Regions from separate parts of the Lysinibacillus sp. FSL M8-0337 genome, predicted to be linked through region 2. Evidence: predicted binding sites of a transcription regulator. Region 2 holds the regulator's gene; the other holds the start of a gene.
What was found. The regulator CtsR, encoded in region 2, represses protease genes until heat stress. The targets are predictions, from matches to a motif close to ATGGTCAATAAAGGTCAAACA.
Positions count from the first base shown of each region.

Region 1: the regulator CtsR is predicted to act here: its motif matches at 3,436-3,456, upstream of clpP (ATP-dependent Clp endopeptidase proteolytic subunit ClpP).

Region 1 covers NZ_CP151996.1:3,743,722-3,750,679, forward strand. The annotation lists gene MKY08_RS18245 (spore coat protein) at 1-291, shown strand, start outside; gene MKY08_RS18250 (amino acid ABC transporter ATP-binding protein) at 341-1,063, opposite strand; gene MKY08_RS18255 (amino acid ABC transporter permease) at 1,060-1,764, opposite strand; gene MKY08_RS18260 (basic amino acid ABC transporter substrate-binding protein) at 1,860-2,654, opposite strand; tRNA gene MKY08_RS18265 (tRNA-Arg) at 3,160-3,234, opposite strand; gene clpP (ATP-dependent Clp endopeptidase proteolytic subunit ClpP) at 3,542-4,129, shown strand; gene MKY08_RS18275 (HPr family phosphocarrier protein) at 4,298-4,555, opposite strand; gene whiA (DNA-binding protein WhiA) at 4,668-5,615, opposite strand; gene MKY08_RS18285 (YvcK family protein) at 5,706-6,677, opposite strand; gene rapZ (RNase adapter RapZ) at 6,682-6,958, opposite strand, start outside.
Region 2 covers NZ_CP151996.1:4,435,298-4,442,255, reverse strand. The annotation lists gene corA (magnesium/cobalt transporter CorA) at 1-389, opposite strand, end outside; gene MKY08_RS21705 (class I SAM-dependent methyltransferase) at 551-1,228, opposite strand; gene MKY08_RS21700 (DUF4870 domain-containing protein) at 1,352-1,657, shown strand; gene MKY08_RS21695 (CtsR family transcriptional regulator) at 1,906-2,376, shown strand; gene MKY08_RS21690 (UvrB/UvrC motif-containing protein) at 2,390-2,932, shown strand; gene MKY08_RS21685 (protein arginine kinase) at 2,929-4,038, shown strand; gene MKY08_RS21680 (ATP-dependent Clp protease ATP-binding subunit) at 4,028-6,472, shown strand; gene radA (DNA repair protein RadA) at 6,583-6,958, shown strand, end outside.

The DNA of each region.
Region 1 (6,958 bases), 690 kb from region 2:
CCGAAAAAGCCAATGCAAAATGTAAGTGAAATCAATGATGAAATCATTTCTGGCTTCTTGCTTGGTGCACATAAAGGGTCTGCTAAATGTTTAACGGCAGCAGCGACAGAAACAACAAATCCAGTTGTGCGTCGTGTTGTTGCAGATAGTATTCCCAACTGTATCGAAATGGCATACGAACTTTCTATTTACCAAAATAAGCATGGCTATTATCAAGTGCCGCAATACTCGCAACAAGATATGCGTGCAATGCTTGATTCGTTCGCTACTACTACAAATCCCCTCCATTAATAACAAAAAACCATTCATTGCGAAATGCGATGAATGGTTTTTCCTAATATTAAAGAACTTTCCCTAAAAAGGCTTTTGTTCGCTCATTTTGTGGATTACCAAAAATCTCTTCTGGCGTACCTTCCTCTACAATAAAACCACCATCCATGAACACAACACGATCGCCCACTTCTCGCGCAAAGCCCATTTCATGTGTGACTACAATCATTGTCATCCCTTCAGATGCTAGATTTTTCATAACATCTAATACTTCTTTCACCATTTCTGGGTCAAGTGCAGAAGTTGGTTCATCGAATAATATAGCCTTTGGTTTCATCGCTAACGCTCTAGCAATCGCTACTCGTTGTTGTTGTCCACCTGAAAGCTGTTCTGGATAGCTATAAGCTTTGCTATCAAGACCGACCTTTTTCAAAAGCTCATGACCTAATTGCTCTGCATCCGCACGACTCATTTTACGAATTTGCATTGGCGCCATTGTAACATTATCAATGACATTCATATGAGGGAACAAATTAAATTGTTGGAACACCATCCCGACTTCTGCTCGGATGGCATTAATATTTGTTTTTGGTGCATTTATCTTGATATCTTCTATATAAATGGCACCGTCCGTTACTTCTTCGAGCATATTGATGCAACGTAAAAAAGTACTTTTCCCTGACCCTGAAGGACCAATGACACAAACCACTTGCTTTTCTTGTATTTCGTAATCAATACCCTTCAATACTTCTAGCTTCCCAAAGTATTTGTGTAGGTTTTCAATTTTAATCATCTTGCTTCTCTCCCTTCTGCTTTACGAGGGACATAACTATTGCTAAATCGCTTCTCTATAAATGCGACTACCTTTGTTACAACATATGTTAAAACCAAGTATAGTAGGGCAGCGACAATATACGGTTCCCAGAAACGGAAGCTCGCACCCGCTACTACTTTACTTGCATATAAAATATCTGGTGCTGCAATAACCGTTACTAGAGAAGAATCTTTTAGTAACGCAATAAATTCGTTACCAAGTGGTGGAATCATACGTCTAAAAGCTTGTGGTAAAATTACTTTTTTCATCGCTTGATTGTGTGTTAAGCCAAGTGAACGTGCTGCTTCCATTTGCCCTTTATCAATGCTCTGAATACCCGCACGAAAAATTTCTGCATTATAAGCAGCACAGTTTAATACAAGTGCTGTAATACCAGAAACCATATAACCTAATGAATGACCAAAAATTGTTGGAATAACCGCTAAATGAATTAGTAAAATTTGCACAAGCATTGGTGTTCCACGGAATAAATCCACATATAGTTTAGATGGCCAGTAAATTAATTTATTTTGCGATAGTTTTCCTAAACCTAATAGTAAGCCTAAAATAATACCACCAAAATAACCGCTGAGTGTTAAAATGATTGTTATACCTATACCACGTATAAACATATCACGGTAGTTCCAAACTATGTCCCATTGTAAATCAAAGATGTCCATCAGAACCCCTACTTTCCCATTCAAATTCTCTACTATTAAATCCCCTAATAAATCAAATGAGCCGCTAGCATGATTAGGGCTAACGGCATCATTTATTACTTAAAGTCCTGACCAGTAATTTCTGCTAATTTACCATTGTCTTTAATTTTTTGTAGACCTTCATTTAATAGTTTTAATAACTCCGTATTGCCTTTTTTCACCATAAAGCCATAGTATTCTTTTTCAAATGCATCATCTTCAATTACTTTAAGTTTTGCATTTGGATTCGCCTTGATATATTCATAAATAACTGCATTGTCGCCAATTGTTGCATCTACGTTACCGTTTAACATTTCTTGAATAGCAACAGGTTGGTTTTCAAATGCCATGATGTTTGTACTTGCATCACCTTGTAATTTTTTTGCTGCCATATGACCCGTTGCATTAATTTGTACAGAAATCTTTTTATCTTTTAAATCTGCTAAAGACTTAATATTAGAATCTTCTTTTACAACGATTAATAATTGAGATTCATAATATGGTTCTGTAAAATCAAATGATGCTTTACGTTCTTCATTGATCGTAATACCAGAAGCACCGATATGTGTTTCACCATTTTTAATTGTTTGGAATACTGGCTCCCAGCCAATGTTTTCCCATTCTACTTTAAAGCCCATTTCATCCGCAATCGCTTGCAAAATATCGACATCTAATCCCACAATATTCCCTTTATCGTCAATTGACTCGAACGGTGCAAATGTAGCCTCTGTTCCTACCTTATACACCTTGTCCTTCGCGCCACCATCAGCCGGTGCATCGCCAGTAGATGTGTCTTCTTTAGCACCGCAGCCCGCTAGCACAAGCGTAAATGCCGCCACGATCATCAATAACGTCCAAAAACGTTTTTTCATAGTTTTTCCCCCTAAACATTTAATGATTTTCCGATCACTTCATTTTTCTCAATTCGGAAATGTTAGACTATTAGGTCAATTATAGTGTCAATAGAGTTGATATACAATACGATTTCGTATAAAAGTGATTATTTTTTCATAAAAATGAATTTTACTAAACATAATGAAGAAAAATTATGTAATAAAAACAAGATGTTCGTCGTAAAATGTATACTTATGCAATTTTAAGATTGTTTTTATACAGATTTTAGATATTTTGGAGCACAAAAAAAGAATCCCCTCAGATAGGATTCTTCTTTTGGGCTAGCGTGCTAGCCTCACGTTCGGTATGTTCACTAAAAAACTTTTTGGAGTTGTTGCTTTTTGAAGGTTTAGAAAGGAATAAATCTGGGAATAATGCCTACGGGACAATATTCCCTCCTATTCCTCTCTTTCTCCCCTAAGCAGGCTGCTAAACTACTTATAGGAGAACGAGCTATAAAAGTATATCAAATAATCAGTAAAATGGCGCCCTCGGAGGGAATCGAACCCCCAGTGCAAGAACCGGAATCTTACGTGTTATCCATTACACCACGAGGGCAATTGAACATAAAAAAAAAGTACTCACTCTAAGGCTTTACGGTAAAGCATCATGTAGATAACCCTCATTTCAGAAGCATACCTGCAAAATAGTGTACTGTACTTTAACTTACGACCTTTCCATTATACAAACGTCTTGCCCATTTTTCAACTATAAATTATTATTTTTGTTATGTATTTTATTTTTTAATATCAGCGTTAATATTTGACCTTCCCTGACTATAATGTGTATGATAAGGTTACAACTGAAATATAATGGATGATTTCAGTAAAAGTATTCGAATTTAGCTTTTTAAGGAGGATTTAACATGAATTTAATTCCTACAGTTATTGAACAAACAAGTCGTGGTGAACGTGCTTATGACATTTATTCACGACTACTAAAAGACCGTATTATCCTATTAGGTAGTGCGATTGATGACAACGTTGCAAACTCAATCGTTGCACAGCTTCTATTCTTAGAAGCAGAAGATCCAGATAAAGATATTTCTCTTTATATTAACTCACCAGGTGGTTCGATTACAGCTGGTATGGCAATCTACGATACAATGCAATTCATCAAGCCAAAAGTACAAACAATTTGTATTGGTATGGCTGCATCTATGGGTGCTTTCCTGCTTGCTGCTGGTGAACCTGGTAAACGTTATGCATTACCAAATGCAGAAGTAATGATTCACCAACCACTTGGTGGTGCACAAGGTCAAGCGACTGAAATTGAAATTGCGGCAAAACGCATTTTATTCCTTCGCGAAAAATTAAATGGTATTTTATCTGAACGTACAGGTCAGCCATTAGAAGTCATTTCAAGAGATACTGACCGTGATAACTTCATGACAGCTGAACGTGCGAAAGAATACGGCTTAATCGACCATATTTTTGTACGTAACGAACGCTAATTAGAAAAACCGCTAAGCTCAAATGACTTAGCGGTTTTTTTAATGGGTGCTAGGCTCTCACGTAAGACATAAAACATCCGCTCACTAGCGAGAGTCGCAACTTTCATTTGTGTCCGCCCAACGGCAATATCAAAAACCTCTAAGCTCTTATGACTTAGAGGTTTTTGATTAGTCTTCCTTTTCAATAAGCGCAGCTAAGGATGAAACCGCTTGCTCTGCATCGCTACCTTCACTGCTTAAAACAACCTTCGTGCCTTTTGCAATGGCTAAGCTCATTACACCCATAATGGATTTGGCATTTACTTTTTTATCGTCTTTCTCAAGAAAAATATCAGCGCTGAAACGATTTGCTTCCTGTACAAACAACGCTGCTTGTCTAGCTTGAAGTCCTAATTTTAATTTTACCTGGACTGTTTTTTCAGTCATTCGCAATACTCCCCTTCACTACCGTTCATCTATTAGTATTATATTACCTCACTTAACAGCAGAAGAACAATAAGCGATTGTGCTTGCTTTCATATCAAATACGCATGAAAACTTAACCGCCTATCTTTTCACCTCTTCTTAATGCATCTGCTATTTCGTCTATTTTACGCAATCGATGATTGACTCCTGATTTACTAACCGTTCCACTTGATACCATTTCACCAAGTTCTTTTAACGTCACATCTTGGTATTCCACACGTAGGCGTGCAATTTCGCGCAGTTTTTCTGGCAACTGATCCAAGCCAATGGAATTTTCGATAAATCGAATATTTTCTACCTGACGCAGTGCAGCACCTATCGTTTTATTCAAGTTTGCTGTTTCACAGTTGACAATCCGATTCACACTATTGCGCATATCGCGTAATATACGAACATCTTCAAATTTCATCATGGCTTGATGGGCTCCGACAATATTTAAAAAGTCGGAAATCTTTTCCGCTTCCTTTAAGTATGTCACAAAGCCCTTCTTGCGTTCAATGGTTTTTGCATTCAATTCAAATTCGTTCATTAAATCCATTAATGCCTCACCATGCTCTTTATACAAAGAATAAATTTCTAAATGATAGGCAGACGTTTCTGGATTATTTACCGAGCCACCTGCTAAAAACGCTCCACGTAAGTAGGCTCTTTTATGACCACTCTTTTTAATCAGCTCTTTAGAAATCGTATGATTAAATTGAAAATCATCTGAAATAATAGCTAAATTAATGAGCAATTCACGTGCACCCTCACGTACACGACATATATATACATTATTTTTTTTCAATCGCATTTTCTTACGTACAAGTAGCTCCACATTATATGGATACAACTTCTTCATTATCGTATAAAGCCTTCGTGCGATTGCAGCGTTTTCGGTTTGCACGTCTAAGCTAAGTTGTTTGTTAGCAAAAGATAACGAACCATTCATACGAATTAACGCGGATACTTCCGCTTTCATACAGTAATCGTCCGCTTCTACCTGTGTAAGCTCTTTTTTTGTTTCTGAAGCAAATGACATAGCACGCCCCCCTTTCGACCTTTATTTCTATGTATATGTTCATCTTACCATATACAACAAGCATTCTTTAGGACTCTATTGTAGGCTTCCTTACTTTTTGGGTAAGATTTTTGCATAATCCACAAGCCATTTTGCAACATTTGCCGCATTATGGCGAACTGTCCCATCAGGTCGAATGGTTGCAATATCTCGTTTAATAACTTCTAATCCCATACTTTCAAGCTTTCCAACATCAAATGTTACGGGCTCTGCACATTCTTCTTTATACAGTTCTTTAACAGGATGTGGCAGTTGCTCATCATTGACTAAAATAGAATCGATAAAAGAATTACCAACATGCTTGTGTATTGCTTGCACATGGTCCCCTGCTGTATAGGAAATTGTCTCACCTTTTTGAGTCATTAAATTACATACATAAATTTTGCGGCCCCTTGCTTTTACAACAGCCTCCCCAATTGCTTTCACAAGCAAATTCGGAATAATACTCGTATATAAGCTTCCAGGTCCTATTAAAATATAGTCTGCCCGATGAATTGCCCGTATTGCTTCTGGTAGCGGTTGCACATTTTCAGGCACTAAAAAAACGCGGTTAATGCGTTTTGATGCTGTCGGGATTTTAGACTCACCTTCAATTATTACGCCATCTTCTAACTCGGCATGTAAAGTAATCTTTTTATTAGCAGCTGGAATCACTCGCCCATGTACTTTTAGCACTTTTCCCATCTCACTAATAGCATGGCTAAAATCCCCAGTGATATCTGTTAAAGCCGTTAACATTAAATTACCTAAAGAATGACCGTTCAAATCATCTGATACTGAAAAACGATATTGAAACATTTGCTCAACAAGTGGCTCCACGTCTGATAATGCAGCGATGACATTGCGGACATCCCCAGGTGGGGGAATATCATAGTCATCACGTAGACGTCCTGAGGAACCACCATCATCCGCAACTGTTACGATTGCAGTGATATCAAACGGGTGATGCTTTAAACCACGCAGTAACGTGGAAAGGCCAGTACCACCACCTATTACAACTAGCCTTGTATGCTTTTTCCCCATTCACTCAATCCTTTCTTCGATTGATGTCACGGTGCGATATCACAGCATTTTCATTTTTGGCTAAGCAAGCACCAAAATATTCTGCCAACGTCACCGAACGATGCTGTCCTCCTGTACAACCAAAAGCAATGACAAGTTGTGATTTCCCCTCTTGTTTATAAAGCGGTACCATAAATTCAAACAAATCCGTTAGTTTTTGAATTAGGATTTGTGTATCCTCTAACGCTAATACATAAGAAGAAACTTCTGTTTGCAAACCTGTTTTATGGCGCAATTCCTCC
Region 2 (6,958 bases):
GTTCCGCGTTCCCAATACTTAGGTTGCTCTTCTAAAAGCTTCTGTACTTTATCTATTTCAGGTGCTTCATTTTTGTGGAATGTCACAATAAAATGATCGGAAACGAAAATATTTAATTCCTCAGCAATTAACGTTTCTTCATTCAATTTATGAATAACGAAAAAGTGATAGTCTTCGTAAAAATCCAGCTTTGGTCGTTGTAAACGCATTAAGCAGTCTTCAATCGCAAGTGGATGAAAGTGAAAAAATGTATCGAGCAATAGTTCCTCTTCGGTAGTTGGGCAACTAAAATCTACCCAATACCATTCGTAATGGTTTTGCTTAATGTTATCAAGTGGAAAGTCCTTTATTAATTGTTGATCTTTCGTCATAGCCATCGTGCGAATCACGGCATTCACCTCAAATCTGTTTATCTCATTTTAAATAAGCACGAAGTCTCCTTCAAAGGTGTGAAAGGTAAGAGGAGACATTGGAACGTCAGATCTAGTACCAGTATGTACTTAATAGTACACCACTAAGTTGCAAGGATGCATCATGAAGGAATGGAAGCTTACTCTTTATAGCATATCCAACCACCAAATAATGTCGTTGCAAAAAAACGTGAAGGCTGTGTAAAGCCTGCCTGCTGTAAAAGCGTAACAATGTCATCTTCCCGCATAAATGAAAGCGAGCGAATGGACTGCTCCATGCTAGCTAATTCAGAAGTAGAAAGTTTTGTGTGCTGCAGCCAATATGCGCGCCATAGGTCAAACTGTAGCTCTGTTTCAGAAGAGTCAAGCTGTCCATATTTAGAAACAAGCACAAAGGGTGCCCCAGATTTTAAATGGTTTGCAATCCCTTTTAATGTAGCAAGTTTCTCCTCATAGGTATCAATAAAATGAAGTACAAGTATACAGCTAGCGGCATCAAACTTTGTTGCAGGGATTGATGCAGTGAGCATGGTGCCTTGTAGTAAAGAAATCTCATTTGGTAGTGAGTGTAGACGGTTTTCTGCAATTTCCAACATGGCTTCAGATGGGTCGATACCGACAAAGGACCACTGTGGTCTTTGTTCAGCTAACTGTAGTATTTCATTGCCACTGCCCGAACCAACAACTAAAAAACTAGCATTCTCTTGTAAAGCGGATTGATAAAAAGTTTTCGTTAAACGAAGCATTGTATCGTAACTCGGTAAAGTACGACGAATGCCTTTTTCATACTCGTTCGCAAGCGTGCTGTTAAATTCCATCTGTGTATCACATACCTTTCAAATTAATTTTAAAATTGTCGAAACGATTTGAAACTATTTAGCGTATTGCTCCGTAAATAATAGTATTAATAATAAAGACAGAAAAAAGGGAAGGTTGAATAGATGGAAACAAAATGGTCTAAGGTCATCATACATGCCAGTGCGTTTTTTGCGCCATTTTTAGTGCCGATTATATTTTTCTTAATTAGTTCGGAAGAAGAAGTGAAAAACGTTTCTGTGCAAGCTTTATTGTTCCAAGTCGTAATGGGTGTACTAATTGTAATTGCTAGTATTTTAAGCTTTGTATTAATTGGTTTACCTTTCTTACTAGTATTTATCGCTATGGTATACATCGTACCAATTATCGGTATTGTAAAGGCGATTTCAGAGGAACCTTGGCGTTATCCGATTGTTGGTCGCTGGGTATAATTTTTAATGACGCAAGTATATGCAAAAAGCATATGCTTGCGTTTTTTCTATAAGCAAAAAGGGTACATTAAACGATAAGTACTTTTTCGAGTGGTTAAAATTATTTAGAAGCCAATCAGCTTTTACAATTGCTTTAGACATTTCTCTGTGCGAAATAATTGCAATTATTTTTAAGCGTTTTGTATAATATACTCAAAGATAGTCAAAGATAGTCAAAGTCAGTGAGGTAAGCGAGGTGTATTCCTAACATGCGTAATATTTCAGACATCATAGAAGGCTACTTAAAGCAAGTACTTGAATTAGGTGGAGAAGGGCATATTGAAATTAAACGAAGTGAAATTGCAGATAAATTTCAATGTGTGCCCTCACAAATAAATTATGTAATTAATACAAGATTTACAGCCGAGCGGGGTTACCTTGTTGAAAGTAAACGAGGTGGGGGTGGATACATTCGAATTTTACGTGTCCGTGCAAACTCACAAATTGATTTAATCGATGATGTGCTCCTACAAATTGAAGGTGGAGCCTCGCAAACAGTGGCGGAAGATTTAGTATATCGTTTAATTGATGAGCAGGTTATTTCAAAGCGTGAAGCGAAATTAATGTTAGCAGCGGTTGACCGCTCAACTTTAGATTTGCAGCTACCTTTACGGGATAGCATTCGAGCGAAAATTTTGCGAGCGATGTTAACCACTATAAAATACGAAAAGCAAAAGTAAAGAGGTGAGGGAAATGATTTGCGAACATTGCAAGCAGCGCAATGCGACAGTAACTGTGACACAAGTTCAAAATGGGCAGAAGGTGGAGCACCATTATTGCGATGTCTGTGCCTCTCAGTTCCATCCGTTCCATGCAGAGTTTAAACAAGAGCCTGTATCGATTCAACAATTGTTATCCAATTGGTTTGGCTCACCTACATGGCAAAAAGTTGGTGAAAAACAGCAAGCGCCACCTCAGCAACAAACATGTCCACAATGTGGATTTACGTATAAGCGATTTTTAAAAGAAGGTAAATTTGGATGTACCAGTTGCTATGATACATTTAGTGAGCATTTGCCAAAGCTATTTAATCGCATTCAAGCGGGACCACAGCATATAGGTAAAATGCCTGGTGCTCGAAGCAATGTTTTTGTCATTAAAAAGCAAATTGAAGATATTCGAAAACGCATGAAGGCCGCTGTTAACGAGGAGCAGTTTGAAGAAGCAGCGAAGCTTCGCGACGAAGCAAAAAATCTCGAACAGCAGCTACAATTCGAAGGTGGTGATGTGTCATGATGATTGAATCGTTTTTAGCGCGAGCTACACCTGCATGGATGGAAATGGAGGATGATTATTCAGATATCGTCATCAGTACACGCATTCGACTTGCTCGAAACTTAGATGGCTATCGTTTCCCTTTAGTTTTTTCAGAAAATGAAGCATTACAAGTAGAGCAAGCTGTGACACATGCCATTCAAGACAGTCCGAAACTTCAAGAAAGATATTCTTATTTTTCCATAAAAGATTTAACACCGTTACAACGTCAAATTTTAGTTGAGAAGCATTTAATTAGTCCACAGCTTGCAAAAAAAGAGCAAGTCGGCTCCATGTTGCTGTCTGAAGATGAATCAATTTGCATTATGGTGAACGAAGAAGACCATTTACGCATTCAATGTATGACGGCGAGTTTTCAACTTCAAAAGGCATACGAGGAAGCAAACAAAATTGATCGAGCCTTAGAAGGAGCCTTGCCATACGCATTTCGAGATACTTTCGGCTATTTAACAAGTTGCCCAACTAATATTGGTACCGGCTTACGTGCTTCGGTTATGATGCACCTTCCCGCACTTACATTGACAGGTCAGATGAATCAAATTATCAATGCAATGACGCGTTTAGGGATGACTGTCAGGGGTATATACGGTGAAGGTAGTGAAAATTTAGGGAATGTTTACCAGGTGTCGAATCAGATTACACTAGGTAAAACAGAAGAAGATATTTTAGCAGACATTCAAAGTGTTGCAGAAAAAATTATTCAAAAAGAACGGCAGGCAAGAAATAAGCTAATGGAAAAAGCGGAACTTGCCTTAGAAGATCGTATTTACAGGGCGTTGGGTACATTAACGCACGCGCGCATTTTAACAAGTGAGGAAGCTGCGACCTGTCTATCGAATGTACGTTTAGGTGTAGATTTACAGTTGATTCATAATATTAAAGCAACCACATTGAACGAATGTGTGGTCAGTATGCAACCAGGATTTTTACAGCACTATGCAGGAGAAGCCTTACCGCCTGCTGAACGGGATCGCGTTCGGGCAAAAATGCTGCGAGAGGCATTATTTTTAGAAACAATGAGTAAGCCTACTATAGGGGGAAAAGGAGAGGATTCATATGATGTTTAATCGTTTTACACAACGCGCACAAAAAGTATTACAGCTTGCACAGGAAGAGGCAATTCGTTGGAAGCACGAATCAATAGGAACAGAGCACATTCTTTTAGGGCTTATTCGTGAGGGCGGTGGTATTGCAGCGAAAGCATTAGAAGCCATTGATATTAGCCCTCAAATGATTGAAGCTGGGATTGAAGAATTAGTTGGTAAAGGAACAGAGGATGTTGGACCAATCGTTCACTACACGCCTCGTGCCAAAAAAGTAATTGAACTATCTGTCGATGAGTCACGTAAATTAGGTCATTCCTATATCGGTACGGAGCACTTACTATTAGCGCTTATTCGTGAGGGTGAAGGGGTAGCCGCTCGTGTATTAAACAATGCAGGTGTAGGCTTAAACAAAGCTCGTCAGCAAGTATTACTGTTGTTAGGTAATAATGACAACGCACAATCTGGACAACAAGCGACGCAGGCTGCAAATACGCCAACTTTAGATAGCTTAGCACGCGATTTAACACAAATTGCTCGTGAAGGTTCACTAGACCCTGTGATTGGTCGCAGTAAGGAAATTACACGCGTTATTGAAGTACTATCACGTCGTACGAAAAATAACCCTGTGCTAATTGGTGAGCCAGGTGTAGGTAAAACGGCAATCGCAGAAGGCTTAGCACAACAAATTATTAACAACGAAGTACCAGAAATTTTGCGTGATAAACGTGTTATGACGCTTGATATGGGGACAGTTGTTGCTGGTACTAAATACCGTGGTGAATTTGAGGATCGCTTGAAAAAAGTGATGGATGAAATTCGACAAGCAGGCAATGTTATTTTATTTATTGATGAATTGCATACGTTAATCGGTGCAGGGGGAGCAGAAGGTGCAATTGACGCATCAAACATTTTAAAACCATCCCTAGCACGTGGAGAATTACAATGTATTGGTGCTACAACATTAGATGAGTACCGCAAATACATCGAAAAAGATGCAGCGTTAGAGCGCCGCTTCCAACCAATTCAAGTGGATGAACCAACTGTTGAAGAGGCGATTCAAATTATTCATGGTTTACGCGATCGCTATGAGGCACATCACCGTGTGAAAATTACAGATGAAGCAATTGAAGCAGCGGCAAAAATGGGTGATCGTTATATTTCAGACCGCTTCTTGCCTGATAAAGCAATCGACTTAATCGATGAAGCAGGTTCAAAAGTTCGCTTACGTTCATTTGCGGTGCCACCAAATTTAAAAGCACTAGAAGATAAACTAGAAAATGTTCGCTCTGAAAAAAATGCGGCTGTTTCTGGTCAGGAATTTGAAAAAGCAGCTTCGTTAAGAGATACAGAGCAAAAGCTAAAAGACGAAATTGAAATGACACGTAAAACATGGAAAGAAGAACAAGGCAAAGCTGAATCGAAAGTGACAGTTGATGATGTAGCAGCAGTAGTTTCTATGTGGACGGGAATACCAGTAGCCAAAATTGCACATGAAGAATCAGCTAAACTATTACATCTTGAAGAAGAATTACACAAGCGTGTGGTAGGTCAAGGCGAGGCAGTCGAGGCAATTTCTCGTGCAATTCGACGTGCAAGAGCTGGTTTAAAAGATCCAAAACGTCCAATTGGTTCATTTATTTTCCTCGGTCCTACAGGGGTGGGGAAAACAGAACTAGCTAGAGCGCTGGCAGAAGTAATGTTCGGTGATGAAGATGCGATGATTCGTGTTGACATGTCTGAATATATGGAGAAACATTCGACTTCACGTTTAGTTGGCTCACCTCCTGGTTATGTAGGCTTTGATGATGGTGGTCAGTTAACAGAAAAAGTTCGACGTAAACCATATTCTGTGGTGCTTCTTGATGAAATTGAAAAAGCACATCCAGATGTTTTCAATATTCTACTGCAAGTACTTGAAGATGGCCGTTTAACAGATTCTAAAGGACGTGTTGTTGATTTCCGTAATACGGTTGTGATTATGACTTCAAACGTTGGTGCGGATGCGCTAAAATATCAAAAAAATCTTGGCTTCAGCTTAGGAAGCTCAGAGTCGAAACATAAAGATATGAAGGGCACAATGCTTGAAGAATTGAAAAAAGCATTCCGTCCTGAATTCCTAAACCGTATCGACGAAATGATTGTGTTCCATTCATTAGAAAAAGAACACTTAAAAGAAATCATTTCAATGATGGCGAATACACTAACAAAACGTTTGCAAGAACAAGATATTACGTTAGAGTTAACAGATGCAGCACTCAATAAAATTGCAGAGGAAGGCTACGACCCTCAATATGGCGCTCGTCCACTTCGTCGTGCATTGCAAAAACAAGTGGAAGACCGTCTGTCGGAAGAACTGCTAAAAGGCAATGTAGAAAAAGGAAACCAAGTCGTAATTGATTATGTGAATGATGAATTCGTCGTGAAGAAAAAAGAAGGCGTTTCAATTTCCAAATAAGCGATTACTCTATTAGGAAAGCATAAATTTGCAAGACAGCGAGGCATACCGTGCCAAGCTGTCTTTTTTTATGTAAAATGAAAACAAGAACAAATATTCGAGGTGGTACGATGGCGAAGAAAAAAACTAAATTTGTCTGTACAGGTTGTGGCTATGAATCTGCAAAGTGGATGGGACGCTGTCCAGGATGTGGTGAATGGAATAAAATGGTTGAGGAAGTAGAGGTTGTGGCGAAAGGTCCAAGAGGGGCATTCCAGCACTCTGCAACTGTCACGCAAAAGGCTGTACCGATTATCCAAGTAGAAGCGGCTGAGGAGTCTCGGGTCGCTACAGAAATGGGTGAGCTCAATCGTGTCTTGGGTGGAGGAATTGTTCCTGGATCTCTGGTGTTAATCGGGGGTGATCCGGGTATCGGAAAATCGACATTGCTATTACAGGTGTCTGCGTTGTTGTCCAATAAAGGTCATCGCGTGCTCTATATTTCTG